4 regions of the Bacillus sp. FJAT-27231 genome follow, and region 1 is predicted to be linked to each of the others. Evidence: riboswitches for the same ligand, from Rfam matches in the RefSeq annotation. Region 1 holds a riboswitch; each other region holds the start of a gene.
The links. Region 1 has a riboswitch for cyclic di-GMP ahead of AC623_RS09480 (HD domain-containing phosphohydrolase). Riboswitches for the same ligand answer to the same signal wherever they lie in the genome.
Positions count from the first base shown of each region.

Region 2: linked by a shared signal. The riboswitch ahead of AC623_RS11850 (response regulator) and the one ahead of AC623_RS09480 (HD domain-containing phosphohydrolase) in region 1 are both predicted to bind cyclic di-GMP.
Region 3: linked by a shared signal. The riboswitch ahead of AC623_RS04415 (hypothetical protein) and the one ahead of AC623_RS09480 (HD domain-containing phosphohydrolase) in region 1 are both predicted to bind cyclic di-GMP.
Region 4: linked by a shared signal. The riboswitch ahead of AC623_RS19650 (hypothetical protein) and the one ahead of AC623_RS09480 (HD domain-containing phosphohydrolase) in region 1 are both predicted to bind cyclic di-GMP.

Region 1 covers NZ_LFZU01000001.1:2,026,286-2,033,878, forward strand. Annotated here, with positions in the region: gene AC623_RS09470 (SMI1/KNR4 family protein) at 1-785, shown strand, start outside; partial or broken gene AC623_RS22295 (methyl-accepting chemotaxis protein) at 949-1,281, opposite strand; partial or broken gene AC623_RS22300 (PAS domain S-box protein) at 1,483-1,857, opposite strand; gene AC623_RS09480 (HD domain-containing phosphohydrolase) at 1,894-3,834, opposite strand; cyclic di-GMP riboswitch class II at 3,854-3,938, opposite strand; gene AC623_RS09485 (DUF421 domain-containing protein) at 4,162-4,881, shown strand; cyclic di-AMP (ydaO/yuaA leader) riboswitch at 5,007-5,147, shown strand; gene AC623_RS09490 (TrkH family potassium uptake protein) at 5,272-6,615, shown strand; gene AC623_RS09495 (sporulation protein) at 6,608-7,063, shown strand.
Region 2 covers NZ_LFZU01000001.1:2,487,884-2,495,476, forward strand. Annotated here, with positions in the region: gene coaD (pantetheine-phosphate adenylyltransferase) at 1-191, opposite strand, end outside; gene AC623_RS21505 (hypothetical protein) at 336-686, opposite strand; gene AC623_RS20795 (hypothetical protein) at 753-1,139, opposite strand; gene AC623_RS11845 (manganese catalase family protein) at 1,345-2,202, shown strand; cyclic di-GMP riboswitch class I at 2,524-2,611, shown strand; gene AC623_RS11850 (response regulator) at 2,689-3,042, shown strand; gene AC623_RS11855 (YfiT family bacillithiol transferase) at 3,270-3,782, shown strand; gene AC623_RS11860 (aspartyl-phosphate phosphatase Spo0E family protein) at 3,947-4,132, shown strand; gene AC623_RS11865 (hypothetical protein) at 4,929-5,210, opposite strand; gene AC623_RS11870 (DMT family transporter) at 5,465-6,382, shown strand; gene AC623_RS20800 (DUF2642 domain-containing protein) at 6,500-6,802, shown strand; gene AC623_RS11880 (hypothetical protein) at 7,117-7,350, shown strand; gene AC623_RS21775 (hypothetical protein) at 7,495-7,593, shown strand, end outside.
Region 3 covers NZ_LFZU01000001.1:925,145-932,737, forward strand. Annotated here, with positions in the region: partial or broken gene aspA (aspartate ammonia-lyase) at 1-586, shown strand, start outside; gene AC623_RS04410 (FMN-binding glutamate synthase family protein) at 758-2,425, shown strand; cyclic di-GMP riboswitch class I at 2,498-2,584, shown strand; gene AC623_RS04415 (hypothetical protein) at 2,636-3,526, shown strand; gene AC623_RS04420 (methyl-accepting chemotaxis protein) at 3,694-5,403, shown strand; gene AC623_RS04425 (helix-turn-helix transcriptional regulator) at 5,641-6,378, opposite strand; gene AC623_RS04430 (carbon-nitrogen hydrolase family protein) at 6,515-7,474, shown strand.
Region 4 covers NZ_LFZU01000001.1:4,106,374-4,113,966, forward strand. Annotated here, with positions in the region: partial or broken gene AC623_RS19635 (NAD(P)H-dependent oxidoreductase) at 1-152, opposite strand, end outside; gene AC623_RS19640 (MarR family winged helix-turn-helix transcriptional regulator) at 219-650, shown strand; gene AC623_RS19645 (MFS transporter) at 748-1,947, opposite strand; cyclic di-GMP riboswitch class II at 2,516-2,599, shown strand; gene AC623_RS19650 (hypothetical protein) at 2,631-3,782, shown strand; gene AC623_RS19655 (GNAT family N-acetyltransferase) at 4,056-4,496, shown strand; gene AC623_RS19660 (LytTR family DNA-binding domain-containing protein) at 4,831-5,268, shown strand; gene AC623_RS19665 (DUF3021 family protein) at 5,283-5,714, shown strand; gene AC623_RS19670 (alpha/beta hydrolase family protein) at 5,879-7,183, shown strand; gene AC623_RS22045 (DMT family transporter) at 7,338-7,593, opposite strand, start outside.

The sequences.
Region 1 (7,593 bases):
AGATATGGCGGGATGAACAAGAAGACATGTATAAGCTTCCGGATTTAAAGGAGTCTGATATTAAACAAACGGAGAAACTTTTCTCTGTGACATTTCCAAAAGAATACATCGAGCTTCTTCAGGTCCAAAACGGCGGACTTATTATGTATAATGCGTTCCCAACAACCTTTCGGACAGACTGGAATGACGATTCTATTTATCTTGATCATATTATGGGCATTGGCAAGGAACACGGAATTCTAGAGAACGATTACTACATAAAGGAATGGGGGCTGCCTGAAGGCTTGCTGCTTATAAGCGGTGATGGGCATTCATGGATTGCGTTTGACTACAGAAAAACACCAGAAAATCCTCCAATTGTGTACATTGATAATGAAAACGAACAAATTATCACTTTAGCTTCTTCATTTCAGGAGTTTTTAGATAAGCTTTATATAGAGGAAGCTCCAAGTTTACATGAGTATGAAAAAGTAATGGTTTCAAAAGAGGTAATGGAAAATTACATACATGCCAACAACATTGAAGGCATGGTTGAATCGATTGATATCATGTCAACCAGTCTATCAATCGATATTCAATGGTTTATCCAAAAATTGTTAGAGTTAAGCAGGCATGAGAATAAAGAGGTAAGAGTGTCCGCAGCAATGGCTGTTCTGTATCTATTGCAAACAAGTGAGCTAGAAAAAGAAAGAGAAACGGTAGAAGAGCTTTTAGAAATTTTTAGGCAGGATTCTGATGGCGATGTTAATTATTATGCAGAACTAATAAAAAAGGGGTTAGAGTAACCTTTTTGGTATAAATTGAAGATAAGGGCTGATTTATCTGCTGGCACATGAAAGACAAAGTTTGTAAGTGACGAGCAGAATAGCGAATTAATGCATTTTATGTGAACTATAAATTTAATAAGTAAAACCTCGAAAACTATTCAATTCGAGGTTTTTTTACTTATTAAATTATTTTTGAGAATTCCTTTGCTTGGGCATCTAGTTTTTCTGCAGAAGAGGAAATGTTCATGAAATCTTCTACTGTTACATGAACTTGTTGCTGGCTATGTTCAACATTCTCCTGTTCACGTGTTATGCCATTTGTAATTTTTGCGATTTCTCTTGTGATTCCTTCGATATTGTCCCGGACTTCGATAATAGAATTCTCCACACTAATGGAAAGCTTTCGAACTTCTTTAGCGACTACATCAAACCCTCGGCCATGCTCGCCAGCGCGAGCTGCCTCTATTGCGGCATTTAGCGCTAATAAATTGGTTTGGGCCGCAATCTCACGAATGGTTTTTACAATACTTTGGATGGCCTTCGTTTGTTGTTGAAGATCATCCAAAGTATGGGTGTTTTCTAAAGAGATTTCTGCAATTTTATTAATCGTCAGGAGCAGTTCTTGACTGCGGTTAATGCCGGTTTCGGAGCTTACGCTGAGCACTTCTGCCATCTCCTGTAATTCATCTGCCACTTGGGAGACGATGTTTTGTCTTTTCGTTATATCGGTTGCTACTTTTAAAATGCCGATAACGCTTCTTTCTTCTAGATCGCGTATAGGCATATACGTTGCTTCTAGCCAGACACGATTCCCCTTTGCATCTATTCGTTCAATTTTATCTTGAAAGCTTTTGCCGAAAGTTAAATCCCGCCAAAATCGCTCATAACCCGGACTAGTGGAAAAATGAGAGAAACATAGCTCCTTGTGATGCATACCGAGCATTTTTTCTCTGGTGTAACCCATTGTTTCAGAGAACTTATCGTTTACATAGGATACACGACGATTAAGATCAAACTGGATCATAGCCAAATTATTTTCCATTGCTTTAAGAACAAGTGTATTATTTATTTCTTCTTGCTGTTTTACCATTCCGATTCTCCTCTAAAATGAAATTGTAGGTCACCTTCATAGTCTAGCCAATTGTGTGCGGCATTCGAGAAAATCTTCCCACATCTTAAGAAACAAATCCAAGAGATATGGATCAAATTGTCTTCCTCTTCCTTCTTCTAAAATCTTTTTGACTTTTTCAGCGGAGAGAGCATCCTTATAGACACGTTTGGATAATAAAGCATCGAATACATCTACAATAGCTACAATTCGTCCTTCCAATGGGATGGCTTCACCTGCAATCCCATTTGGATATCCTTTTCCATTCCACCACTCATGGTGTGTATAAGCAATTGTCGCGGCCATTTGAATAACAGGCAGTTCCAAGTTCGATAAAATGCGATGGCCGATAAGAGAATGTGTTTTCATCGATTCCCATTCTTCATTCGTCAGTTTAGCTGGCTTATTCAGAATGGAATCTGGAATCCCTACTTTTCCTATATCGTGAAAGCGGGCAGCAAGTGAAATATTCTCAACGAATTGCTCATCTTTTCCAATAAGCTTTGCCAGCATTCCTGATAAAACACCAATTCGATAGACGTGCGTGCCGGTATCATCATCGCGAAACTCTGCTAATTTCAATAATCTGTCCAGTGTGTCGAATAATATTTTTGATTCCTTTGTCGTATCTTGCATCACGAGAAGAGAGCGTGACAGATCAAAAATATTGTTAACAGAAAATGGCCTTACTTTGTAATAGTGGGGCACCTTTTCTTCCATTTCTAATGTTAACGTAGCATGATCTCTTTTATTTAAAAGCGGGCATTCTGTACAAGGGACCGCTCGGTTAAAAATCAGTTCATAGCACCGGCTTCCAAAGTTTTGAGGAAATATAGTATTTGATTTTTTCGTATCTAACAATTTCTGCATTTTATTATTGACCCAAGTAATTTGGCCAAAATCGGTCGAACTAATTTCATAGGCGTAAACATCAAGAAATTGAAAATTTTGTAGAAACTGATAAGGCTGGACCGTTTCTTGTATTAAAGATTTAATGAATTTATAAAGACGATCAAAGGCTGTTATATAATTAAAAAGTTTCGGATCAAGAGAATGGTTTTCATTTGAGAGGAAAACTTTTTTCAACGCTTCCTCTAAACAGTCTCCAATCATCTGAAAATGCTGGTGAGAGATTTTATTATTGATAATTAAGCGGCTCCAATCTTGAATAAGACGATAGAAAATTTCTGGCTTGCGGTACACTCGCTCTTGGAAAAACTGAACAACTAGGCTGCTAATATAGATAAAATAATCTTTACTGTACATAAGAGTGCGTAGAGATTCATGATTTCTAATTCTTTCTGCCAAGAGATCCTGGAACAGTTCACTAAGATTTGATGCTTGAAACGAAATAAGACCGCTAAATTCATCTAAACAGATAAGATCCTCATCTGTAAGACCATTCTCATACTGAATTTTTTTGAGTTCATATCTTAAAGGGTGTACGGCTCGATCCAGTTCAAATTCATTATAGGCTTCCATCGTCAGCTGCATATCAAAAGAGAAAAGGGCCTGCAAAGCATTAATAAAAGGCACGAGCTTTTCATGCAATATAGACTGGCCGATTTCTGTAATGACATTTATATATTTAGCATAAGTCGCAAGATACCATTGAAGGTTTAGTCCTATTTTAGAATGAACTTTTCCTATAGTCAGACGACCCTTAATATAAGTGTCGTCGATCATTCCAGTTAAACACTGTTCTAGATAGCGGCATTGTGCCCGCTTTAATCTTTCGAGAGTAGAGTGTTCATCAATAATTTCCCCTAAACTTTCAATCATATAAATTTCTTCATATAATCTGTCAACAATTTCAGGTATAAAGGGGGCTAAAACGTCTTGTTGTTCGTTGATACGTTGAAGTTTTTCTGAGGTAATGCCAATAAACTGTATCTGTTCTAATCTCTTAGGATCTGAGACTTTTATTCTGTTTAATTTGGCACTTTTAGACATAGCCATAAAACGTCCTCCTAGAGTTAAATTTTATGGTCGGTTGCGCTACCGGCTCCCAATCACCCAAAGCGCCCAAATGCAGATGATCTTTCTTTGCCTCCATAGATCTTTAAGATGGTGTATAGATAAATAATATACCAATTTATGAAAAAAATGTAGAACTTTATTCTTATATTTTAAAGAAGTAACGCATTAATCCTTCATGCAGTAAAACGTGAGTAAGTAAAAAACATTCTGTCTGAAAGTGTCGTTAGTAAGCAGAATAGCGGTTATCATTGTTGGCTATACTCTATAAAATAATCTTTAAGTATCAAAAAGGAGAACAGAGGCGATATGGCAGACTATTTGGAAGTTACTTTACGAACCGTTCTTGCTTTTGGAATGTTATTTGTTGCCGCAAGATTTTTAGGAAAACAAACCATTTCCAAGATGACGTATTTTGATTTTATTGCGTCCATTACCATTGGCGCTATTATTGCTAACCTTTCCTTTAATGTAGCTTTGAAAACACACCACCTGGTGATTGCGTTTACTGAATTTGTTTTAATCGCTTTTTTAATTGCGTTTCTTTCATTAAAAAATAGAAAAGCTAGAAAGTTTTTCGCAGGAGATCCGACTGTTATTATTCAAAATGGGAAAATATTAGAGAAAAATATGGAGAAAATGCGTTATACTTTAGACTATTTAAACCAACAGTTGAGAGAGAAAGATGTTTTTAATATCGATGAGGTTCTATTCGCTATTATTGAAACAAATGGAACGCTCACTGTTTTGAAGAAACCAGAATTCCGTAATGTAATAAAGCAAGACTTAACAATAGCTGTTCAGCCAGAAAAGGCGCTTCCGATAGAGCTTGTAATGGACGGTGAAATTATACATGCTAACTTCGTGCAGAATAACTTAAAATCTAGCTGGCTGGGATCTCAATTGAAAAAACGCGGCTTACAACTAAGTGAAGTTGTATATGCGGTTCTAGCTGCTAATGGAAAGGTATATATCGATACATACAAGGATCATATTCACTCTCCTGTAGATGAAGAGCCGTCTGAATAAAAACAAAAGATATTCAATACATTAACAACTACGTTTTAAAGCTTTTAATTTCTTTTATTTTGTCTTTACAAATGGTTTTTCCGAGAGTATAGTAGCTATTATCAATTTAATATTTACATAAAATCGACCTTATATTGCTTAATCCTTATGGAGTGGGGGACCCATCTTTGTGCATAGCACTCGGGGTGAATCCTTCGTTAGAGGGTAGGGCTACTTTCAAAGTCCGAGTCCGACAGCTAACCCCATCAGCGTTTTGGAAGGAGGTTTGCTTTGTGTTGTTTGTAGGAACACTGAGTAAGGCCTTGGTGTTCTTTTTGTGTTTTTAAAAAGGCAGCGTTATAGCATTATTTCTTTTTAAAGAAAATTATGATGAGGAAATGAAGGGATCGTATGGTTAACAGCAAATCTGGTTATTTTATGGACCCACCAAAGATTTTAGCAGGCGGGTTTGCTCTCGTTATTTTCTTAGGTGCCTATCTTTTAACACTGCCGGCTGCTACTCAAAATGGAGAAGGATTATCTTTCTTAAACGCCCTTTTTACAGCTACTTCTGCGACTTGTGTGACGGGTTTAGTCGTAGTAGATACGGGCACAACGTTTACCACCTTTGGCCAGCTTGTGATTTTAAGCCTTATTCAAATTGGCGGATTAGGATTTATGTCGGTTGCGACACTGTTTGCTTTTCTGCTGCGGAGAAAAATCTCTTTCAAGGAAAGACTGATTTTAAGAGAAGCTTTTAACTCTTTAGCGATTGAAGGAATCGTCAAGCTAGTAAGGAGGGTGTTGCTCTTTACATTAATCTGTGAGTTTATAGGCGGGACACTGCTCGCTATTCGTTTTTCTTTCGATATGCCTGTGGGAAAGGCAGTCTATTATGGTTTTTTTCATGCGATATCTAACTTTAACAACGCAGGATTCGACCTTATGGGAGGATATAGAAGCTTCACGGGCTACGTTGACGACCCCGTTGTGGTATTGGTCGTCTGTTCGTTAATTATTTTAGGTGGGATTGGATTTGTCGTCATGAATGAACTATATGAATATCGTAAGAGGAAGCACTTATCTTTACACACAAAGATTGTATTAGTGACAACCTTCTTGCTAGTCGCAGTAGGCGCAGCTCTTATTTTCTTTTTGGAGCTCCATAATCCTAAAACGCTCAAACCTTTATCTTGGACAGGGAAGTTCTTAGGGGCTTTGTATCAATCAGTCACAGCCCGTACAGCGGGATCGAATACACTTAATATTGCTGACTTAACCGATACGTCCTTGTTTTTGATTATCTTTTTGATGTTCATTGGGGCTTCTCCAGGGTCTACAGGAGGAGGAATTAAGACGACAACGTTTGCTACATTGGTTGGCGCTGTCATATCCCAGATAAAAGGAAAAGAAGAAGTTGTCTTTTTTGAAAGAAGAATTGATTATAAATTAATCTATAAATCTCTTACTATTATTTTAAGCAGTTTGTCTGTTATTGTGATGGTCACGATGATCTTAACGATTACGGAAACGGGAAAAGGGTTCCTCATGATTGTTTTTGAGGCGACTTCGGCTTTTGCCACGACAGGGCTATCAATGGGACTAACGCCGGACTTGACACCTATTGGAAAAGTGGTCATCATCCTGGCGATGTTTACAGGAAGGTTAGGTCCATTAACATTAGCCATAGCGCTTACGTTAAATCGCCAGCCTGACCGTTATCGATATACAGAGGAAAAAATAATGATTGGATAAGTTTGAAGCAATTGCGCGGGAGGATTTACCAGCAGTGATTAGAAAATTAATAAGCCAATGGTTTTTACAAGTCGGTTCAGCACACATTCATCTTATTTTAGATAAGAAAGAATTTATCCCAGGAGAAAAAGTAACAGGATATTTTTCTTTGGAAGGTGGATGGTTCGAACAGAACATTAAGAGACTAGAATGTGATCTGGTCGTAGTAGACAAACAGGAACACACGGAGCAATTGATCGAAGGAGCTGTCACAAGATTAATGTCAAAGTCGATTGACTCCAATGAATCGGACCAAATTCCTTTCACATTTTGTCTGCCGGCTAAGCTAGCTCCTTTATCGGGCAATCGTTCGTATCAATTTCATACGAGAATCGTTTTTAGCAATGGCACGGAAAGCAGTGACCATGATGAAATCAAAATTTTGAAGACTGAATCGCAGATAAAGTAGTTTGCTATCGCAAGCACCTTTCTTATAAAGAAGGGTGCTTTTTTGTGTACCAGGAGTAATTCCAACTATAAACAACACCAAAATTTGGTATTGACACAAAGGCAACTGTATGAAATTTATAGAAATATTTAACGAAAGGGTGGAGGAGCGGAGAGAGTTAGATGTGATGATCGAAGGTTGTCATTGAGTTATTTACATAAAAAATAAATCCAATAAATTGGGATATGAAGCAAAATTTTTTAGAGAGAGGTCAACAACAAAAAAGTTCTAAGTATAAAGAAAAATTAAGGCAATGAAACATGTGAATAAGAAATTAAATTTATGATCTAGTAAGAAAACTTAGATTAACTATGATTCACACATGTGAATGATTAAGTTTAATTATTTATAATTTACAATGAAACTGAATTTTTTATTTTCAACAAAAGAATGCAGCTATTAGAATTAGATCCAGCTAACGATTGAAATGAATCATGAAAACGGTGATTAAGATTTTATATTAATTCATCTTTAAAATATCTCAATATTAA
Region 2 (7,593 bases), 460 kb from region 1:
TTTACTTTCTCGTTTCCAGCGAACGTTCTTTCAATCAGCTCTCTTCTCTCATCGATGGAAAAGAGCGGACTTTTCTTAGAGTTCACCATGACAGCTACTACAATTTCATCGAAAAAATCACTTGCTCGATTAATGATATCAATGTGCCCGTTCGTAATCGGGTCAAAGCTTCCTGGATATATCGCTTTCATTTCGTTCTCCTGAGTTTTTTGTTCATCATAACATTCCAATAGCCTGATTGGAATAGTTTTTTCTTTTTAGCAGCAGTTTATCCTGTACTGGCTTATTCATTGCTTTTCTAACACTTTGATATGTAAAAAGGAAAGACCCCGATATTATTCATACCGGCTATCTTTCCGTGTATTTTGATTGAAGAGTTTCACTTTAGATGTTCCGCTATCTTCATGACTGCCTCGTGCCTTTTCATCTTTTTTAATTAATCCTTCCAATACTTCTAAAGCATCCTCAAATTCTTTATAGTTTATTTGCTTTGTCGCTAATAACGAACAAAGCATAGCATAAGCAATCGGTTTAGTATCCATTTCCACTATTACGTTCATATCAACATTCGAGTTCCCGCTGTTTGTAACTTCAGTTTGCGTCAACTCGTTATCAGCCATTCCCCTTCTCCCGAAAAAAGAAGAAGCAGCCATTCTTCCAAAAGGAGGCCTTTGCGGTTCTGCCATTTTATTTCCCCATTTCAATTTATTTTCAGGCAGAAAGAATGGTGGACTCTTTCTGCCCCCCAAAAATTAAATATCAAATCTCTGACTTTGTGCTTGTGCTTGATCTTGGTCTTGGTCTTGGTCCTGGTTTGAATTTGCTCTTGAATGTACTCTTGCAACAGAATCAGAATCTACATTGATGTCGAGACGGATCGTTGTATTGCCGCTGTTAGATACTCTAGCAATATTCGTATTACGGTCAATGTTTTTCAAATCGTTGTCATTATCATTGATGTTTCGCAAGTCAATTTCATCTTTAATTCTATTTTGTAGATTGCTTCTTACATCCACTTCGTCCTCAATGTTTACATTTGTTGTTGTTCGATTTTCTTCATTCGATCTTGAACCATTGTTGCCGCGGTTGTTTTTATTATGTTTGTTTTCGCCTGGGAACCATACTTCACTCATACTCATATTCTCTCCTCCTTTTTCCATTTCTTACTATAATGTATTCTTTATCTCTTTTTTTGAATGGACAAACCATTTAGGGGATTAGCTTGTTTTTAAAAAGATATTGTTTGTTCTTTATGAAAGGCTGACTGTATGAATAAAATAAAAGCATTCGCTTCATGATAAATATTGATTGTATTTATTCTATATTGGAAATGAGGATAGGCGGATGTACTATTATAAAGAAGAGTTAATCAATATGATTAAGCCTGATCAGCCAGATCCCGAGGCAGCAAAGGTATTACAGGAAATTTTAGGCGGGCACTTTGGAGAAATGAGAACGATGATGCAGTTTTTCTTTCAAAGTTCCAACTTTAGAGGAAAAGATACTCAATACCGCGACTTGCTTCGCGGCGTATTCTTAGAGGAAATTGCTCATGTGGAGCTTGTACAAAACACAATTAATCAATTGCTTAATGGCTCAGGTGAATCAGCTGTCCCAGGAAATGCAGGGATGGACGGTGCACCTCTTGATGATGCTGTCAAACATGCCAACCCCCATCATTATATTATCGGCGCCCAGGCCTCGCTTCCCGTTGATGCAAGCGGAAACCCCTGGAATGGATCGTGGGTATACAGCCATGGAAACCTTATTAGTGATCTGCTTGATAACTTAGTGCTTGAATCTACTGGTGTCCTGCAGAAGACACGTATTTATGAAATGAGCTCCAATCAAACGTTCCGAGAAACACTTGCTTTTCTAATTGTCCGGGACAACGCCCATCAAAACGCTTTTGCCAAAGCACTTGAGACACTAGGCGTTGACTGGGGCAAACTCTTCCCTGTTCCGAATTATGACATTAATAAATATCCGGAATGCAGAAAGTACGTAGAGATGGGGTATCATAATGCCCAATTTAACTTCAGGTTGGATCCAACAAGAATCGGTGAAATCTTTCAGGGAGAATCGCCAAGCCGGAATAAAGGAGAACTTGCAGTAGTCGATCCGCCGAAGGGGTTCCCTGTTCCAATGCTTCCTGAAATGCCTAATGAGCATAGCCCAGGAACAAAAGACATGAACTTCTAATAAAAAGAAAATTTTCGTTACGTCATTTCCTTTTGACTAACTATCTAAAACATACTAGAGGACGGCTCTTTAAAAGCAGCTAATGCTGCCAGCAAGAGCTGGCCTTTTCCATTTTTTGATCGCTTTTATATATTACCCATTAGTTAATAGTCATTTTTCGACTTAATTTGACTCCTTTCATTGCTATTTAAGTTGCCCCCGCGCAAAATCAATAGTAATATATCCTTAGACCTTTAGTTTTATATACTATTTCTTTATCGCCTTGTTTTAGGCGTCTAGCGGTTAATCTATTAAAATACAGTTTTTAAAATCTTACTATTATTCATTGAAGGGCAAAACCCGTGAAAGCGGGCGACGCAAAGCCACGGGCCTACAGCAGTGCTCCTGCCAAGGCAGCCGGGTTGCCAAATTGAGTTCACCTCAGCTTATATATAGAAAGATGGCCTTCTCTGAATGTATTTTAAACTCTTAGCGAAGGTGTGAAATATGAATAAATCAGTATTAATAGCAGATGACTCTCTTTTCATGAGAACTTGGCTGAAGAGCATTCTGACAGCTCATAACTATGAAATATTCGAAGCTGCTGATGGTGCAGAAGCTATAGCCGCGTATGCGCTTTACAAGCCTAGTCTCGTTCTCATGGATATCACGATGAATAAATTAAATGGCTTGGAGGCGCTGAAAAAAATTATAGAATTTGACCCTTCTGCCAAAGTAGTGATGTGCTCCTCTCTCGGTCAAAAACAACTAATTATAGAAGCATTGAAGTTAGGAGCTAAGGACTTCATTGTAAAACCATATTTCGATCAGTTAATCCCTATATTAGACAACATTGAGTAACCTCCCCAAGAGGGTGCCGTGCAATCGCATCCTCTTTTTCTAGCCATTTATGATTCTCTCTTATTTTTTATTCTCTCGCCTCTGTTTCATTGTCTTCTCAAACTATCATTCATTTAAAGCAAATTTAAAAATTAGAAGAGTCATCAGCATCACCTTCCCTTTCCAAATATGTATGGCAGAATTAAAATAGAACTAGTAAGCTAAAAGCAGAAAGGCGGAAAATATGAATGAAAGATGAACAATATCCGATTGGTTTGTTTGAATGTCCACATAACATATTAGAGGAGGACCTTCACTATTGGATCGGTGACATAAGATCTTTGCCAAACCGTTTAAAAGCTTTAACCAAAAATTTAGATAAAAAAGAACTAGGTTATACATATCGAGAGGGAAGCTGGACCATTCAACAATTAGTTCATCATATTGCTGATAGCCACATGAATGGCTATATTCGCATGAAATTGGCTTTGACAGAAGAAATTCCAACGATCAAAACATATGAGGAGTCAAAATGGATAGAGCTATATGACTCTGAGCTGCCTATTAACATTTCGTTAAGCTTACTAGAAGGATTGCACGCAAAATGGGCCTGTTTATTAGAACATTTAACACCTGTTCAACTGCAAAGACAGTACAAGTATCCTAATGGAGATGTTATGAGAATCGAACAAAGTATTGCTCTTTATGCCTGGCACGGTAATCATCATTTAGCCCATGTCCAGCATGCTTTAAATCGTTAAGAAAACGTTAGTTGCAAGCATGGGGTTTCTTCTAATTTAATCAAATGATGTAACTTTTTGGTTACTTCTGTCGAACCTCTTTCTCTTCTTTTTTTCAAGTTGTATAATATATCCGAACGCACACGAACGTGTACTTTCAGATATATGATTAGGAGAGATAGACGTTGATTATCCAGGAAACACTTGAAGAGTTAATGATTCAAATTAATACTGTTCGTCATTTAATGATTTCAACCGGGCTGCAAAAAGGGCTTAATGATTATGAAACTTTAAAATACAGTGAAGAACTGGACAAGCTTATTAATAAATATCAATTAGTTACTTGGCCATGCCATCCTAAGACAACTTAAGAAATCTCTCCCGTTTACATACTTTATAGTTTACTTCTTTGCCAATAGCGAGAAATTTCTCTATCTTTTTGCATATCCCGCCTATTTTTGGGTAAATTACTTGCAATCAGGGTTACACGGCATCCACCTTCACACACCACCAAGAATAACCTTGATTAGCCAGGCGCAGGCCTGGCTTTTTGCTATTTATTATTGTTGTGATTCAGCAATCCTAGTTCGTGATCATCTCTATTATTCATTATGTTATAAGAACGGAACTATTTTCCTGGTTATTACCAAACAAAAATATCCATTTATCTCCAATTAACTAACTAAATACAATAGAAGCTCATCAGCCTTTCCGTCTATCCCCCATGTTCCCTGCTGACGAAATACCTTTTAAGTAAAATAATCATTAAGACTCTTTCATTTGTTACAAACATATTTCATAATTATATTTTGTGGAACGCTGTTACAAAGGAGAATGGTCTTGATTCCAGTTGAACTTATTTGTCATGAACTTAAACGGCTAACGGATGATTATTACAAATGTGAGAATCCTACTATCAGAGAACAGATACATTCTGATATTAAACTTTTAAGCACAGCCTTATTTCTTGTTGGCCAGTATGAGTAAAAGCTATTAATTCCTCTTTTAACCGGTTCGTTCTTTTAAGACTCACCGCTTTAAAACTGGCTGCCTCTTCCCAAAAATGGGCAGGAGCCAGTTTTTGTTTACCTTATTCTTTGCATCCATCCAAACTTCCCCTCATGTGCCTGTGCAGGTTTTGTCTGTTCACACAATATTCTTCATCATTCATCTACTTTCTTCCATAGAGCTATCTGTAAGTGCACGGAACCAGCTTTTGTCCTCTGAATCTAATGCCATATTGATATGCAGACGTACTAAGTCCTTCATATCTTCCGAAAGAAGCTGACTGTCTGCTTCGGCGAGCTGATGATGACTAAATCGCTTCTCACCTTCTACTTTTCCATTTTTCACTACACAAACAAGTGCTCCATAAGAATCCGATTCCAGAATAAATCCTTTTGCATTGTAGGATGTAATGTCTACCCATTTACCTTCTGTATACATCATGGTCGCCTCCTTTTTAACAGACTCTCCACTTTTTTCTAATTTTAGTCGCTCAAAAAGAAGCTGACGGTTAAATCTATAGGTTTCAGCATACCTATGATGAATGTAGGTCTATTCTTTCTGGCTATGGTTCGTTAGGCTCTTTCATTCCTTTTTATAAAATTAATGGAAGAAGTATTAAATCACTAAAGGTTATATTCAATAGATGAAAATTTTGTTAGGATATAGATTGTGAAAGCCATGGGAGGAAAAGTCAAATGGATCATAAATTATCATTAATATTTATTGGTATAGCCGCCTCATTGTGGGGAATTATCGGGGCGTTTGTTACGTATCTCTACGAGCTGGGATTTACCCCTGTTCAAGTGGTCGCGCTGCGTTCCCTAACGGCTGCTTTATTCCTAGTCGTCTACACTTTTTTTAAAAATCGCGATCTGTTAAAAATTAAGGCAGCCGACAGTAAATATTTTGTAGGGACCGGGATTATCAGTATTGTCTTTTTTAATTGGTGTTTGTTTAGTGCGATTGAAGAAACATCCATTTCAATTGCCTCTATTCTTCTTTATACAGCACCTGCTTTCGTCGTTCTTTTCTCTAGATTGTTATTTAAAGAATCGCTGACAGTTCGTAAGCTTTCCGCCCTCCTGATTACCTTTATCGGTTGTTCGTTTGTCATTGGGATTTTACCTGCTATGAATGAGACCATCTCTTTTTACGGTTTTATTCTTGGGCTTGGATCCGGTTTATTTTACGCACTTTACAGTATATTCGGGAAATTTGCTCTTAAAAAGTATGATTCTTTGACTGTTACGGTCTTTACTTTTCTGTTTGCCGCAGCAGCTATTACGCCATTCAGCGGCGTCTGGCAAGCCGGAACTTTATTATTAAATATGAAAGCTTGGGTATACATAATTGGACTAGGTTTCTTTTCAACTGCGTTGCCATTCATCCTTTATACGAAAGGATTAAGCCGGGTAGAGTCTAGCCAAGCGTCCATCATAGCCACGATTGAACCTGTTGTGGCCTCTCTCGTAGGGTTTTTAATTTTTCATGAAAAGTTAAATGTCTGGCAATATCTTGGCATTGTCTTGGTGATTGCAGCTGTCATTATTGTTCAAGAATCCGCAAAAAAAAGAGAGAAGCAAACAATCATTTCAAAGAGATCTTCCTCTTAATTACTGAACGCCCTCACATTAGCCGGGGCGTTCTCCTTTACGTTCAGATCACTTTTTATCTATGTGTCACCAACAAGCATAACAGCATACGCTATAAATAAGGAGGCGATCTGTTTTATGAAAAGATATCCCTATAATGATACGAAAGTCAATTCCTTATTCCCGCCCGGCCAGTATTCGTACTCCAGTACATTCCCTTCAATTATGCAAAGCTTGTCCCCCTCTTATACTATCCAAGCGGAGCCTGTGTTTCTAGATCACTTGCTCACATATGTAGGCGAGAATATCCATGTTGCTACTGTAAATGAGTCACTAGAGGGGACTTTAACAAGTGTGGCAATTGATCACTTACAGCTGACTGTGGATGATATAAACTATCATATTCGTTATCCCCATATTATTTACTTCAGAAAGATGTAATCTTCCTCTTAAAATAACGTCTCAAAACGCTCAGACTGATAACAAACGTTCGTTTTTTTTCATTGCTTCCCTGCAATGCTTACGCCCTTTACTTTGTCAGGTGTCCCATCCTGGAAGATAATCGTTTTCAACTAGCTTGCAGCATTGAAAACAACCTATGTCTACACCCTCCCTTTGTTTATATGAGCCTCTGCATTATTTCGAACCATTAATTGTATGAATATCCCTTAAAGTATGCTATGGTTATGTATAGAAATGCATCTATTGGAACTTCGCTTAAGTCCTTTCCATTATATTAAGAAAGGAGAGCTAGGATGTCAGTAGATAAGTTAAAAGAGATGTTAGAACTGTTGCGCTATTACAATACTGTAGAAATTACCCACACTTTCAGACATGGTGATCAGCCTTTTTTATCCGTCTGCTGCCTAAAAAATACTATTACCTTCCAAATAACCAATATAGAAGAACAAACTGTTCATCATTATAATTGCTTAGAAGAAGCTGCCATAGCGATAGAAAAATTAATTTCTTTTAGGAAACCCTCTTAAAATGTTTAGGGTTTTTTTATTTTTTTTACATCACCTTTCTTATTAATCTCTTTTGCGAGGTTTATTTTCTTTTTTAACGGGTAAACATAAAATTACCGTTTATGGATATACTTTCTTAATACTAAAAAGAAAGGAGCGATGAAGATGGCACCTATCGATTATTTCGCTTGGACTGTTTCTATGCTGTTAGGCATTGGATTTGTTAGCTCTTTAGCTACTTTATCTAGAAGGCCAAAATTCTTT
Region 3 (7,593 bases), 1.1 Mb from region 1:
TATGATTAATATGTCTAAGATCGCTAATGATCTCCGGTTAATGGCTTCCGGTCCGCGCGCAGGGCTTGCTGAAATTAGCTTGCCGGCACGCCAGCCTGGCTCATCCATCATGCCCGGAAAAGTCAATCCGGTCATGGCAGAAGTGATCAACCAAATTGCTTTTCAAGTAATCGGAAATGACCATACGATTTGTTTAGCTTCTGAAGCAGGGCAGTTTGAGTTGAACGTGATGGAGCCTGTATTAGTGTTTAATTTACTTCAATCTATCAATATCATGAATAATGGATTCCGCACTTTTACAGAGCGTTGTCTTTCTGGCATTGAAGCGAACGTAGACCGCATGGAAGAGTATGTAGAAAAAAGCGTAGGAATCATTACAGCGGTTAATCCTCATATTGGATATGAGGCGGCTGCTCAAATCGCGAAAGAGGCGATCGCAAGCGGTAAGTCAGTTCGTGAACTGTGCTTGCAGCAAGGAGTTTTAACAGAGGAAGAAATAGATCTTATTTTAAATCCTTTTGAAATGACTGAGCCGGGTATTGCGGGTTCTGCGTTTTTAAATAAGCACACTGTTAGTGCGAAATAGTCACGAGTAACTAAAAGAGCTTTCGAAAAAAGTGTAGGATGATACACTTTTCGGAAGCTCTTTTTATTTATTAAACTGATGTGCTTCCGTCTCAACTCTCTTCATTGCATACATTCTTTTATCTACGTACAAATTAAGAGAAGTTGAATTGTATGACTTGGAGGGGTAATCATGAACGTTGCAGATTTTTTGATTATTATGGGCGCTGTTGTGTTGGCCATTGTTTTCATTATCCTTGTTGCTTTTCTAGTTTATATGGTTTTATTTGACCGCAATCAGAAAAGCCATTCGATTCTAAGAAATTACCCGCTGCTTGGGCGAGTCCGTTATTTCCTTGAAAAGATCGGACCGGAGATGCGGCAATATTGGTTCAACAGTGACACTGAAGGACGGCCTTTTTCTAGAGAGGATTACGAACATATCGTTAAAAGTGCTAAATATAGCCGTGATGTTGTTGGGTTTGGATCAAAGCGCGATTTTGAAGAGGAAGGTTTTTTTATACGGAATGACATGTTTCCGAAGTTAACAGAGGAACTGAAAATGGATAAGGAGGCAAAGGTATTAACGCAAAGATATATTTTATTAAAAGATCCTCTTTTCATGCAAAGAGAGGAAAAACGGGAAGACAATGAAGCGCTCGCTTATTTATTGCATGATGAAGACGCAGTAGTGATCGGACCTACTGCAGAGCAGCCTTTCATTGTTAAAGGATTGATTGGCATGTCAGCAATGAGCTACGGTTCGCTAGGCGATCGGGCTATTACAGCCTTATCAGAAGGATTGGCCTTGGCAAAGGGATCGTGGATGAATACAGGAGAGGGTGGATTGTCTCCTTATCATTTAAAAGGCGGCGTCGATATTATTATGCAGATCGGTCCGGGCTTATTTGGGATTCGTGATAAGCAAGGCAACGTCGATTGGGAAGAATTAAAACGAAAAAGCGAAATCCCCCAAATAAAAGCATTTGAAATTAAGCTGGCTCAAGGTGCTAAGGCACGCGGCGGGCACATTGATGCGGAAAAGGTAACTCCAGAAATCGCGGCGATACGAAAAGTGGAGCCATATAAATCTATTGACAGCCCTAATCGCTTTCGAGATTTTAGTGATGTACCGGCCATATGTGAGTTTATGGAGAAAATTCGCAATCAGACTGGAAAGCCAGTCGGGATGAAAATCGTAGTCGGCAGCAATGATAGTGTAGAAGAGTTGGCTAAGTATATGAAGGAAACTGGAAAAGGCCCTGACTTTATTACGGTGGACGGGGGAGAAGGCGGAACAGGAGCTTCTTACCAAGAGCTAATTGACAGTGTTGGATTGCCGATTAAATCGGCTTTGCCTATTCTTGTAGCGACTCTTCAGAAATACGGAGTGCGTGAACGGGTAAAAATTATCGCTTCCGGCAAGCTGTTTACCCCCGATAGGATCGCGATTGCTCTGGCGATGGGAGCAGACCTTGTTAATATTGCACGTGGGTTTATGATTACGGTCGGATGTATTCAGACATTGAAATGCCAATCCAATATTTGCCCGGTAGGAGTGGCGACGACTGACCCTGATTTGCAAAAAGCACTCGTTATTGATGAAAAGAAGTACCGGACAGCGAATTATTTAATCACGCTTCGACGAGGGCTGTTCCGCCTTTCTGCTGCTGCGGGTATCGAATCGCCTATTCATTTTGAACCGAAACATGTGATGCATAAGGACGACAAAGGAGTCGTCACTTCACTAGAAGATATTTTCCATGAGGTAGAACGCCAAATAGGAACGGATCAAAGTGTGAAAAAGAAGGATGAGGCTCCTTATCAACAACAGCCTTCTATTGAGACAGGTCTTATTTAAAAAGACACAATTCATTCTAGCTATTTTTTTTATAAAATGTTTAAACAATTGCTGCGTTTCCTCCGATAAAAAAAGAGTAAAAGGCAAACTTGGTGAAAGCCAGGGGCGCAAAGCTACGGACCTAAGCAGTGAAGACTGTATGGCCGCCGGGCTGCCATTCTCCTCGTAATTGAAGAGCAATGGCCATTCAATCATGAGGAGGAAAAGAGGATGGGCAAAGTAAGAAAGTTGTTTTTGCTAATGGTTGTGTTATTAATGGCATTCCTAATGGTGAATGAGAGAGCGGCGGCAAGTGAAGGAAGCGGGCCTCGTTCCACATGGTTATGGGATACGCAACAAATTGTCACAAATAAAGATCAATTGCTTACTTTCATGCAAGAACATCAAGTTAGCCAAGTGTATTTGCAAATTAATGGCAGTATTTCAATGGATCGTTACAAAGAGTTTATTAAACAAGCACGGCTGAAGGGCATACAAGTACATGCATTAGATGGCGCTCCATCTTGGGTATCGAGCCAGGGACTTTCCCAGCAGCGCAGCTTTTTCTCATGGGTAACAAATTATCAATCAAAGGCATTACCGGAAGAACAGTTTACAGGCATCCATTTAGACGTGGAACCTTATTTATATGCAGACTGGAACAGTCAGTATAAGAAAACAGTTTTAGCGTATCAAACACTTTTATTAGAAGCTCGGCAGTCTTCTCAGCGCTTAGGTTTGCCTCTTGCAGTAGACATTCCGTTCTGGTTTGATGGACAGTCTTATAGCAATACTTTAGGAAAAGGAAAGCTATCAGAATGGGTCATTTCCAATACAGATGCCATTACGATCATGGCTTATCGCGACACTGCCATTGGAGCGAACGGTATTATTGAGCTCGTACGCAACGAAATGAACGACGCTGCATTGAAACATAAAAAGGTATCGATCGGAGTGGAAACAACTCCTTCCGCGGAAGCAAATTTTGTCTCTTTCTATGAAGAAGGAGAAAGCTATATGTGGGAGCAATTAAATAGCACTAGCTCTTATTATGAGCAACTTTCTAGCTTTAATGGCTTTTCCATCCATTCCTTACACGGCTGGATGGCATTGAAACCATAAAATATGAAACGCGACTTTTTTAGTCGCGTTTTTTGTTTGCTTTTTCTTTCTTTACTAAGTTTGTGGTGTGAGAAAAAATTTTTTGTTAAGTGAAATAAGTACTACATAATCTGGGTTAAACGTCCGATATAACTTAATAAAAACTTCGCAAAAGAGGGAATAAAATGATGATTTTAAATAATTTGAAAATAGCTCAAAAGCTGTTAATGCTAATTATTCTTTTTGCAGTGATGGGAAGCGCTGTTGGTATGGTGGGGTACAAGAATATGAGAGACATGGCTTCTGGATCAGAAACCATGTATAAGGAAAATGTACAACCAATCGATTGGCTTGGACGGATTAATACTAATAACCGTGCGATTGATTCTTTTACGTTAGAGGCATTAATTACTAAAGATTCGGCTAGATACAATGAGTTAATGACGAATATTAGTGATGCGATAAAAGAAAATAATGAGAACATGAAGAAGTATAAAAAAACAAACTTATCTTCCGAAGAAGAGAAGACATTAGAAGTTTTTCAAACAACGTTACTTCAGTTCTCGGAAGTGAGACAACAAGTGCTCGATTTGGCTAAACAAAATAAAAAGGATGAGGCATACGCCCTTTATGTTCAATCGGCAGCTGAAAAACGCACGCAAATTAACAAGGCGATCAATGATTTGCAAGAGTATAATGAACAGTTAGCGAACAAAATTAAAGAGAGAAACAATGAGAAATTAAAGACAGCTACATCCATTTTAATAACAGTTAGTTTAGCAGGAATCGCTATTTCCATTTTAATTGGACTCGTGATAACACGAAGCATTGTGAACCCAATCAGACAAATCCAATCTTTAATGTCCCGAGCTGAAGATGGCGACTTTACAATTGCAGGAAGCTATCGTTCTAAGGACGAAATTGGGCAGCTTGTTTCCTCTTTTAATAACATGATTAATGGTTTAAAACAAATTATCAAAACAGTTAGCGAAACCTCTGAGCTCGTTGCCGCTTCTTCTGAGGAGTTAAGTGCTAGTGCCGAGCAAAGCAGCCGAGCGGGGGAAAGTGTTTCCATTAACATCCAAGAATTAGCTAAAGGCTCAAGCCGGCAATTACAGAGCGTCGGGGAAAGCACCAAAATTATCAATGAGATGGCAGGCTATGCTGAAAAAATCACTTTAAACGCGGAGCAGGCATCCCAAAAGGTAGCCCAAACGTCTGATATGTCATCTGAAGGAAAGCAGTCTATTGAAAAAGTCGTAAAGCAGATGAATTCCATAAACGAAAATGTGACAGGCTTAGGAATCTCTATAAGGGGACTTAGTGAAAGTTCAAGTGAAATTGGAAGAATTAACGAGGTTATTACAGCGATTGCGGCGCAAACCAATCTGCTGGCATTAAATGCCGCCATTGAGGCAGCAAGAGCAGGAGAAGCGGGGAAAGGCTTTGCTGTAGTAGCTGATGAGGTGAGAAAACTTGCCGAACAATCGGCAGCCTCAGCCGAACAAATCACAAATTTAATTGAAGTCATTCAGAACAATACAGGCCAGACGCTGCAATCCATGAAGTCAGCGGCAACAGAAGTGGAGGCCGGTCTGACTGTCGTACAAGAAGCCGGAGACTCCTTTGAGAAAATTGAACGCTCTATTCATGAAGTTGTAACCCAAATCAAAGATGTGGCTAGTGCCATTAACGAATTATCTTCAGGCACCGTACAAGTAGCCACTTCTATGAATATCGTAAAAGATGTAGCAGAAGAATCAGCCGCAAGCAATGAAAGTGTATCCATTGCGACAAAAGAACAGCTAGTGTCGATGGACGAGATTTCCACAGCTTCCGCTACTCTAGCGAAGATATCAGAAGAGCTGCAGCAGTTGATTACGAGATTTAAAGTGTGATTCTAAGTTGTGTTTATCAGGCTCTTGAAAGCATTAAGTGATTGAACGGCTAACGCAAAAATAACTATCACATAAGAGAAGACAAAGGCTGGGCCATCTAAATGCGAAGATTTAGATGGCCCAGCCTATTATAATACTCTCGAAATGTGTAGTTGGTCAATGTACTAGCGTGGAGAACGATTTAAGAGCTGGCGTTTATCGTAATGGCTGATGCTTTCTCATTGCAGAAGAAGCGGCTTATCCATTTTTTTGTATCATTCGTGATAACAAGCTAGTTCTATTCGTCACACCTAACTTTTTATAGATATTCTGCAAATGCTTTTTTATAGTGTGTAAGCTGACAAATAAATGATCAGCCATCTCCTGATTAGTGAGTCCTAATTGTAACAAATCACAAATTTTTTCTTCACTAGGTGTTAACTTTACATCTTCTATTGGGCTATTATTGGGTGAATGCTTGAGAATGTACTGAAGCTTGAGCGAGATAAAATGAGAAAGAAGGTCGATGCTGTTAGCTGCTTTATCATTAAAGCCGGCATTCCCCTGTTCTCCTATGAAGGAAATTCCACCAATTAATTTGTTTTGGCTTATTAAATAAACGCCCATTTCATGATAATGATGATGAGGCTTCATAAAACCATTATAAAACAGACTGTCTTCATACTCTTGTTTAGATACAATATCTTCTATCCGTAATACTCTGGTGTTAGATAACAGAGAAGATACACGTATCGGCAGCAAAAAATCCTCGTCATGGTAATGATGAATGTATTGATGAAGGGATTTCTCTGGTGTATTTCTAGTAACGGGACTATAAATTTCTCCTTTGTCTCTACATAGCCAGAAAATCGAGTGTTCAAGCCCAAAGTGTTTTTCGAATAAGTATAATACCTGTTCCCGAAATTCTGAAAGGGTACGTAAGTCATCTAAATGAAGCAGCATCTCTTTATAAGTATTGAACGGTATCTCTTTCATGCTCTCACCTCGTTAAATCGTATGTATTTAACATAATAAAACTAATTTGTTGATACAGTGATAAGAATATTACACTTTCGGATAATTTTCATACTATTCCCTCTATTTTATAATAAAAAGGAAGGGAGAGGATAGAATGAGTTACTTAAATATGGCAATTGTTCAAGTGGCATCACCTAGTATGAGCCATGATCTAGAGCAGAGGAAGAAAGAAAACCTAAAAAAAATGATGGAGTACATCGACCAAGTTTGTTTTGTGAACCCGACCATTGACCTGATTGCTTTTCCAGAACTATACCTGAACGGACTCGAAGCGGTCTATTGGAAGGAAATGGCGGAACCTATACCAAACGGGCCGATGGTACAAGAGTTGATAGAGAAAGCAAAACAGATTAACAAATGGCTGGCACCAGGTTCTTTTTTTGAATTAGGCGAAAATGGAAGCGTATACAATACCGCTATCTTAATTTCTCCTCAAGGGGAAATTGTTCTTAAATATCGAAAAGTATTTATCCCTTATCCATTAGAGCCATCTACTCCAGGAAATGAATTTCCTGTTTTTGAAATCCCGAATATCGGAAAGGTTGGCTTTTTAATTTGTGCGGATGGCCATTATCCGGAAGCCGCCCGTAATCTTGCATTGAAAGGGGCAGAAGTTATTATTAAACCAACTCTTCAAGGAGAATGGATTGGCGGACTGAGAAATCATACTCCTGTGGCGATTACCCGGGCGATTGAAAACCAATGCTTTGTCGTCAGCATTAACCATCCGTCACCAGTTGGCATGGGAAATTCAGTAGCGGTTGACCCAGAAGGAAGAATTATTGAAGAGTTAGGCATTGCGGAGTCTTTTACTTTCGTACATTTAAACTTAGAAGAAGTTCGACGTGTAAGAGAAAATGGCTCCTGCGGAATGTTCGGCTTTTTAAAAATGCTGAAGGAATTTAAAGAAGCTGGATGCAACGTAGATGAGTGTTATGAAGATGGTATTGAGAATGCAGAAGTATATAAGAACCTTTCTTTTCCTCATGCAAAGACGCCAGATCAGATTACTCGCTATAAAGGTCCAAAAGATTTGAAACCTTCGACTCTCTAAGGTGGAATTATTGGTCGCTGTTTCTACTTCAATAAAATAAAAGTGAAAATTTTTGAATGACAGTTCAAAATTAGCTATCGATCAAACGGTCACGGCAAGGTGAAAACTTTTTTCATCCA
Region 4 (7,593 bases), 2.1 Mb from region 1:
CACTAGAAGTGGATTAAATCCCTCTTCATATAAATCTAACACTTGGATCTCCTTTATCTTTGTGTTTTCGTTGCTTCCTTTCATCACTTTTGTAAAAATACATAGTTTAAGCTGTTATGATTTGGATAGGTAAAAATGACGAGCATCTTCATTATGGACGCACCCCTTAATTATCATTTGATAACAATTTTGTTATTCTGTCTATAAGAGGTGAGGAAATGGACAAACATGCTCTTTTTTATAAACTTGTATCCTTTACAGCTTCTGTTCATCATGTAACGCACGAATTAACGAAAAATGCGAAGCCAGATTCAATCTCACAAGTTCAATACAACATGCTTGAATATATTGCAGTGAGTCAACCGGTAACACCTAGTGAAATCAACGAATTCCAGAATATGTCTATGCCGAACACAAGTCGCGAGCTTAGCAAGTTAAAAGAGAAAAAATTAATTGAAAAAATCACGGATAGCCAAGATCGGCGGAAACAATACATTCGTCTCTCACATGAAGGAGAAACGGTAATGAAAGAAGCTTTTGCAACGATAGAATCCCGTTTTCAAGAGCGAGTAAAACGTGCTTCAAAAGAAGACTTAGCTGATATCGAACGCGCAATAGACATTCTTCAGTCAAAATTGTTTTACCGTTAAATACGAACAAGCTCCCTCAATTGAAACTTAAGGGAGCTTGTTAATTTATTATTGATGAATTCAAAAATATAGCCTTTTTCCATAGCAGCGTATATGTCTAAGTTAACTCGACCTGCCGTGTTTCTTTCCCTAGAAATGCAAGTGTAAGTACACCAATAACGATACTGGCGCAAAACAGCCCAAAAATGAAGCCAATAGAATTACCTGCTGCCACAAGTGAACCAACAAGAAGCGGTCCAAGGATCCCGCCTACACGCCCGATCGAGGCAGCCATACCGGCCCCTGTCCCGCGAATGACAGCTGGATACTGTTCAGGAGTGTAGGCATATAACGCCCCCCATGCTCCGAGGTTGAAGAAGGATAAAAAGATACCTGACACGATAAGAACTGCCGTCGTTTCTGCATTGCCGAAAATAAGCGCAGAACCCGCCGTCCCTAACAAATAGGTGACAAGCACAAACTTTCTTCCCATTCGTTCGATGAGCCATGCAGCTGTAAAATAACCTGGCAGCTGCGCTAGAGTCATGATTAATACATATTCGAAACTTTGAATCATACTAAACCCTTTCATGACCATCACACTTGGCAGCCACAGGAACATTCCATAGTATGAAAAAACGACCGTGAACCAGACCATCCAAAGCACGAAGGTAGAGCGTGCGTATGTCTTCGACCAAACATCTCGGACGTTTTGACCAATTGACCGTCTCTCCGCTTTTTTCGGTGAAAATGCCGGAGAATCCGGAAGCTTTAGCCGCAAATAAATAGCATAAAAAGCAGGTAAAGCACCAAGGATAAGAGCTACTCTCCAGCCATATGACGGAATAATAAAATAGGAAATAAGTGCGGCAATCAGCCAGCCAAGTGCCCAAAAGCTTTCAAGCAACACAACCACTCGTCCGCGCTCTTTCGCCGATACACTTTCTGAAACGAGCGTTGAGGCGACAGGTAATTCTCCACCAAGCCCCATGCCAATAAAAAAGCGTAGAACTAAGAAGGCAAAAAGGGTCGTCGTTAAAGCAGAGATACCGCTCGCAAGCGAAAACAGTACTAACGTAATAATGAATATATTCTTCCTGCCAATCCGATCTGCCCATAGACCGAAAAGGAGTGCGCCAACAGCCATTCCGATGGAGTTCACACTGCCGATCCATCCCATCTGTTCTGGTGTCAGTCCCCACTCTGCTTTCAGGGCTGCAATAATAAACGAAAGCATCCCAACATCTAGTGCATCAAACATCCAGCCGAGCCCTGCAATGCCGAGAAGCTTTCTCTGTGAAATTGTTCTTTCTGCCATCATCTTTACCTCCGGTGTCTTGACAGTTGTCATTGCCATTTCACTATAATCGGATTCAATGGAAAAAACAAGGTCTATTTTTCTGAAAAGGCTTTACTATGAACCCTTCATCCTCTGCTAAATTAATAGAAGAAAATGACAGATAAACCCTAAAGGGTAATAGGGAAAAAAGGAAATCATTAAAAGATTTACCCTCTGCTTAAAGGTTTATACACCCTCAGATTAAGAATATAAACTATATCTCCATTATCATTGCGCCTATCACCGATTGAAGAATATTAAAATGTTGACCGACGAAATCATATACAGTATGACAATTAACGATAGATTTGAAAATTGTTGATTCATTTTGTCGATGGAAATTAGTTCTTTTAGCCTAAAATTCCATTTATAATAATTTTATGTATGAGATGTTCGATATATCGAAGTGGCCACGGATCGTATCAGTACATCAATTACTTGCAACATTGGTTGAAATGATCACTTATTCATCTCAAACCAATCATTGGCGGATAAACGTTGAAGTATATCCTTTACCAGGGTACTTAGGTTATATGGAAAACGAACCTCCTTTAAGGGATGCTATGAAGCATAGTCTTTATTTGGACACTTGGACTATGTGGAGCAAGTAGTGTAACCGACCCTCTTATTTAAAAAAATACTATTTAAGAGGAGAATACTAATTGATGCTAAAAGTCTATTCAAAAAAAGTTATTTCTACTGTTGTAGCTAGCTCTCTAGTTTTTGGACTCGGTAATGCTGTTATGGCTGCTGCTCCAAAGGTTGAGACAAAACAAACTGGGCGTACAGAGCAAAATGTTCAGACTGGAGTTATTAGTTTCGATGAGATCACGGTGCCAAGATTTGCGAAAGAAATTCAATTAACCGGTACAGTCCTTATTGATGGGCCTCAATTGGTAGTAACAATTCCAGGAGCAAAAAATATAACCGTTACTAAGGTTGGAGATACACAGTGGAAATATGAAGCAACGGTTGATGTTTCGGCTCTCAAAGGTGATAAAGAGTTTGCGATTTCTGCCTATACCATTTACGCGAATGGGAAGAACGCTGGCAGCATTCATACAAGTGCACCTACGGTAAGCCAAAAAGTTCATATCCCTTATGTCACATCGACTGTTGCTGAAGATACAGAATGGACTTCTTATAATCGCTCTGTTAATGAATTCACTTTGTCCTATAATGAGGTTCAAAACTGGTCAGTGGGTGATCCTGTCATCACCGCAAAGACATTGGCTGTGAACGGTGTTGAATCAGAAGTGACCGTTCTAGGGAAAGCCATTGAGGTTCCGACTGCCATTCAAGATTTTAAATTTTCACAAGAAGCTCTAACTTGGGAGTTTGATACAAATACTAAAACCTATTCAGCAACTTTTAATATTTTAGTTACTGATAGTAAAGACCGTACCACGACTGAATCGGTAACGAAAACCGGTTTGCAGCCAGGTCAGACCAATACAGTTTCTCATGCTCTCTCTGACGGGTTTGGAACGATACCAAAGACTCACGAATTTGCCGTACCTGCTGCTCCGGCTGTTGAAGTGGTTCCTGTCGAGTTAAGCAATTTAAAGCTGACTCTACAAGCTCAAAACAGCAATCAGTTTAAGATATCGGCAACATATACCATCGTTTATTCCGATCATTCAACGAAAACTGAAAACGATAAAGTATTAGAAGGCAATATCGCAAACCCAGGTACTCAAAATCAAAATTCATCCTCAAAAGATTATCAAATTGGAGGATTTGTCTATAACGTTACGGTGACTTACAATTCTGCTAAAAAAGATTATGAGGCAACTGCCGTCTTAAAAAAATAACCAAGCAACACAAGAGGCTGGACTTATTGGTCAGCCTCTTGTTATTTTCAGAGCTGATAGCCATGTTTTTTATTTAGTAATATTCTTAAAAACCTTATTTACATACAGTGCCTTTCATCGTAATATGCCGAAGGAGAATTTGATGTGTACCTAGTTAAAGCTGGATTTACATTCATTTGCCTATAGCAAAACAATTAAGCATCCATATGATAATAATCAGGTAAAATCACTTTATTTCCTCTCTAATTTCCTCGGTAATAAGGAGGCACATACATGATTATTAGAAAAGCCAATCAGAAAGAGATCGATTTTATTTTAAATTTTTCACAAGAGGTGATCGAAGAAGGTTCAATGGGATACCTTAAACCTAGTCGGGACAATATTATAAGCGAGATATTCAAACCTGCTCTTGAAAATGGAGCTTACTATTTGGTAGCCGAGAAAGAAAATACCCTATTAGGATGGATCCTAGTCGGGACAAATATTGATCTTTATTCCTTTGAAGAAATTGGATACCTTCTTGATATTTACGTTTTCTCTCCATATAGAAAATCGGGGATAGCCAAAGAACTCACACAGGAAGCCTTAAAACGGTTAAAACAAGACCAGTATAAAAAAGTTCAATTAAGTATTTTTTCTGGTAATCACTCAACAGCTCTTTGCCAGCAACTTGGTTTTCAAGAAGTGCTAACTGTTTTTGAAAGACCTCTCTAAATTCCTTAGTGACCCTATCTAGACGTTTCTTCATGATGGGGTTCTCCTTCCCCTGTCGTTTGCCAAACGGTCTTTTCCTCTACACGTGATACAACGAAATGAATAGACTTTGGTTAATATCGTAGTATCAATACCAAGTGACAATCTGATAAAATGTAAAATATAACAAAGTGATCTGAAGAATGTCAGCAGTCTCCCCCTCGATGACCATACTCAAAGTCTTCTATCTTTAATTTTGAGGATAGACAAGCTTACTTAACCTTGCACCTTTGTGAATGGATAAAACCGAAGCCATCGTCGATCTGAAATAGTTTAAATTTCCGTAGGTGATCATATGAAAGTGTCAATAGAGGAAATAAGCAAAGAATTAGAAGAAGAAATCCTCATTAGATGTCACGAAATAAATGACGAAATACATGCAATGGCAAACAAGCTGAAAATCGACATCCCTATTGTACTCGGATATCAAAATGATCAAGTTCATCGTATTAAGCTTAGTGATATCTATTATTTTGAGGCAGTGGACGGAAAGGTTTTTAGTTACTGCAAGGACAACGTTTTTGAGGTAAAACAAAAACTGTATGAGTTAGAGGAATTATACAAAGGAAAGAACTGTTTTCGTGCATCCAAATCAACGATCTTGAACATAGCTAAAATTTCATCTATTTATCCATCCATAAGCGGCCGATTCGAAGCGGTGCTTGATAACGGAGAACGTGCTGTTGTATCCAGGCAGTATGTACCCGTCCTTAAAAATATGCTTGGATTGTAAAAGGGAGGATAAATATGAAGCTTTCCGAATTTGTACAAAAGATGATGAAGGATTTCCTGATAATCTTTGCGTCTATCATTATCATTATTACGATTTTGCGACAGGTGTATTATCCCGATATGGCCTTCGATTTAAAATCAATTTATATTGTAATGGCTTTTTCAATTTTTAGTGCCTTAATAGGGTTTATTTTGTATTCTCCTCATGATATGAGCGAGAAGGAAATACGCATAAGAACGGTTATTCACTTTGCCGCTTTGGAGATTCTATTAATTGTCCTTGGCAGCATTTTTGATATTGTAAATAATACATCGGATGCCATTACTCTGGCACTAGAAATCGCAGTGATCTATACGCTAGTTCGTCTGCTATCATGGCGAAATGATAAAAAAGAAGCCCAAAAAATCAATGAAAAACTAAAGGCGTTCAAGAAAGATGTGTATTAAACTGAGCATAAAACAGATTGTCATGCAGTAAGCTTTATGGCTTACTGCTTTTTTGCATCTTATTGCCTTATAGATACAACTTACTATTTTTCTATATACAACCTTTTCACAATTTTTTATGATGAGTTCATAAATAAATTATTTAAAGAGAAGGAGTAACCATTATGGGAACTTTACTATTGTTGATCGTTTTACTATTCGAGATTGGGTTTGCCATCTATTGCATGGCAACGAAGCAAAACCATAAAAAATTAAAGAATTGGATTAGAATTGCTGTATTTGCAATCTTTATTCTGCTTACACTTTCATCGGTCATTGTATGGAGTTTCCGCTGGGTTATGCTTGCCGTGCTGCTTTTCCTATTAGCGCTAAATGGAACGGTTTCTCTTGTCCGCAATAAAACAAACATACAAACATACAAAACTTCTTCTATTGTGTGGAAATCTATTGTGATGACAGCGGTATTCGTATTTGCGCTTGCACCTGCCATTGTTTTTCCGCAGCATCCATCACCAAAAGTAACAGGCAAATATGACGTCGCAACGGCTTCTTACACCTATACTGACAAAAATCGCATAGACGAATTCTCCGACAAAAAACAAAATAGATTTGTGAACGTGGAGTTTTGGTATCCGAAAAATGCAAATGGTACCTATCCTCTTTTAGTGTTCTCACATGGAGCATACGGCATTAAGGCCAGTAATACTTCTACCTATACGGAGCTGGCAAGCCACGGATATGTAGTCGTGTCCATCGATCATCCTTATCACTCCTTCTATACTGCTTCAGCCGATGGCACAAAGACTTTGATTAATACAAATTATAATCGCGAAGTCAGCAACGCCAATAAAGAAGGTGTTTACACGAGGAAAGAACTCTATGGACTCATTCAAAAATGGATGAAGCTGCGAACTGATGATATGAATTTTGTTCTTGATACGATCCTTAATAAATCTAAGAATAACCCTAGTTCCGTGTATCAAAAGATTAATACAGAGAAAATTGGTGTATTCGGACACTCAATGGGCGGATCGGCAAGTGTCTGGTTAGGCAGAGAGCGTAACGATATAGATGCCGTTGTCAATATTGATGCCCCGTTCTTTAGTGAGCTTGTGTACAAGAAAGATGTGGGGGATTTTGCGGCAAGCAGCAAAGCCTACAAAACCCCCATTTTTAACCTATATTCCGACGATGTTTGGGGACAGCTCGACAGCAACTCTACTTATGCAGCGAACAAACTCAATAATAAGAACTTCAAAGAAGCCTATACCGTTCATTTTCAAGGGACAAAACATCTAAGCTTAACCGATTTACCACTTTTCTCTCCTCTGCTTGCCAATAGCCTGCAAGATGGAAAAGCCGATATCGATCCATATTACTGTGTTGAAACTGAAAATAAACTCATTCTTGAATTTTTCGATTATGAATTAAAGGGAATTGGCCATTTTGCTCCCAAAAAAACCTATTGATTTTTATTCAGAAACTATAAAAGAAAAGTAAGTAATACAGCTTTTTGTATTCTTTCCATGTAAAAATTAGCTTGAAGAGCTTTGCTGATCTAAACGATTAGCAAAGCTCTTCTTATATTTAAGCGGTGTTAAAGTTTTTATAATAGAAGTCTTGTTAATTTGATCGGCTATGCAGCTTTCTTCGTTGGTACGTAGATAGCACTACTCCTCCCACTATAAATAGTGATCCTAAAATTTCTGCTCCCGTTATTGATTTGTATAACAATATCAATCCCATGATCATTGCTACAAAAGACTCCAAATTAGATAATATAGAAGCCTTCGAAGCATCAACATGCCTAATGTTATTATTCCACATCAATGTTGCCACACCGTGTACAACAACGGCAGTTCCAATCAGCAAAACCCAA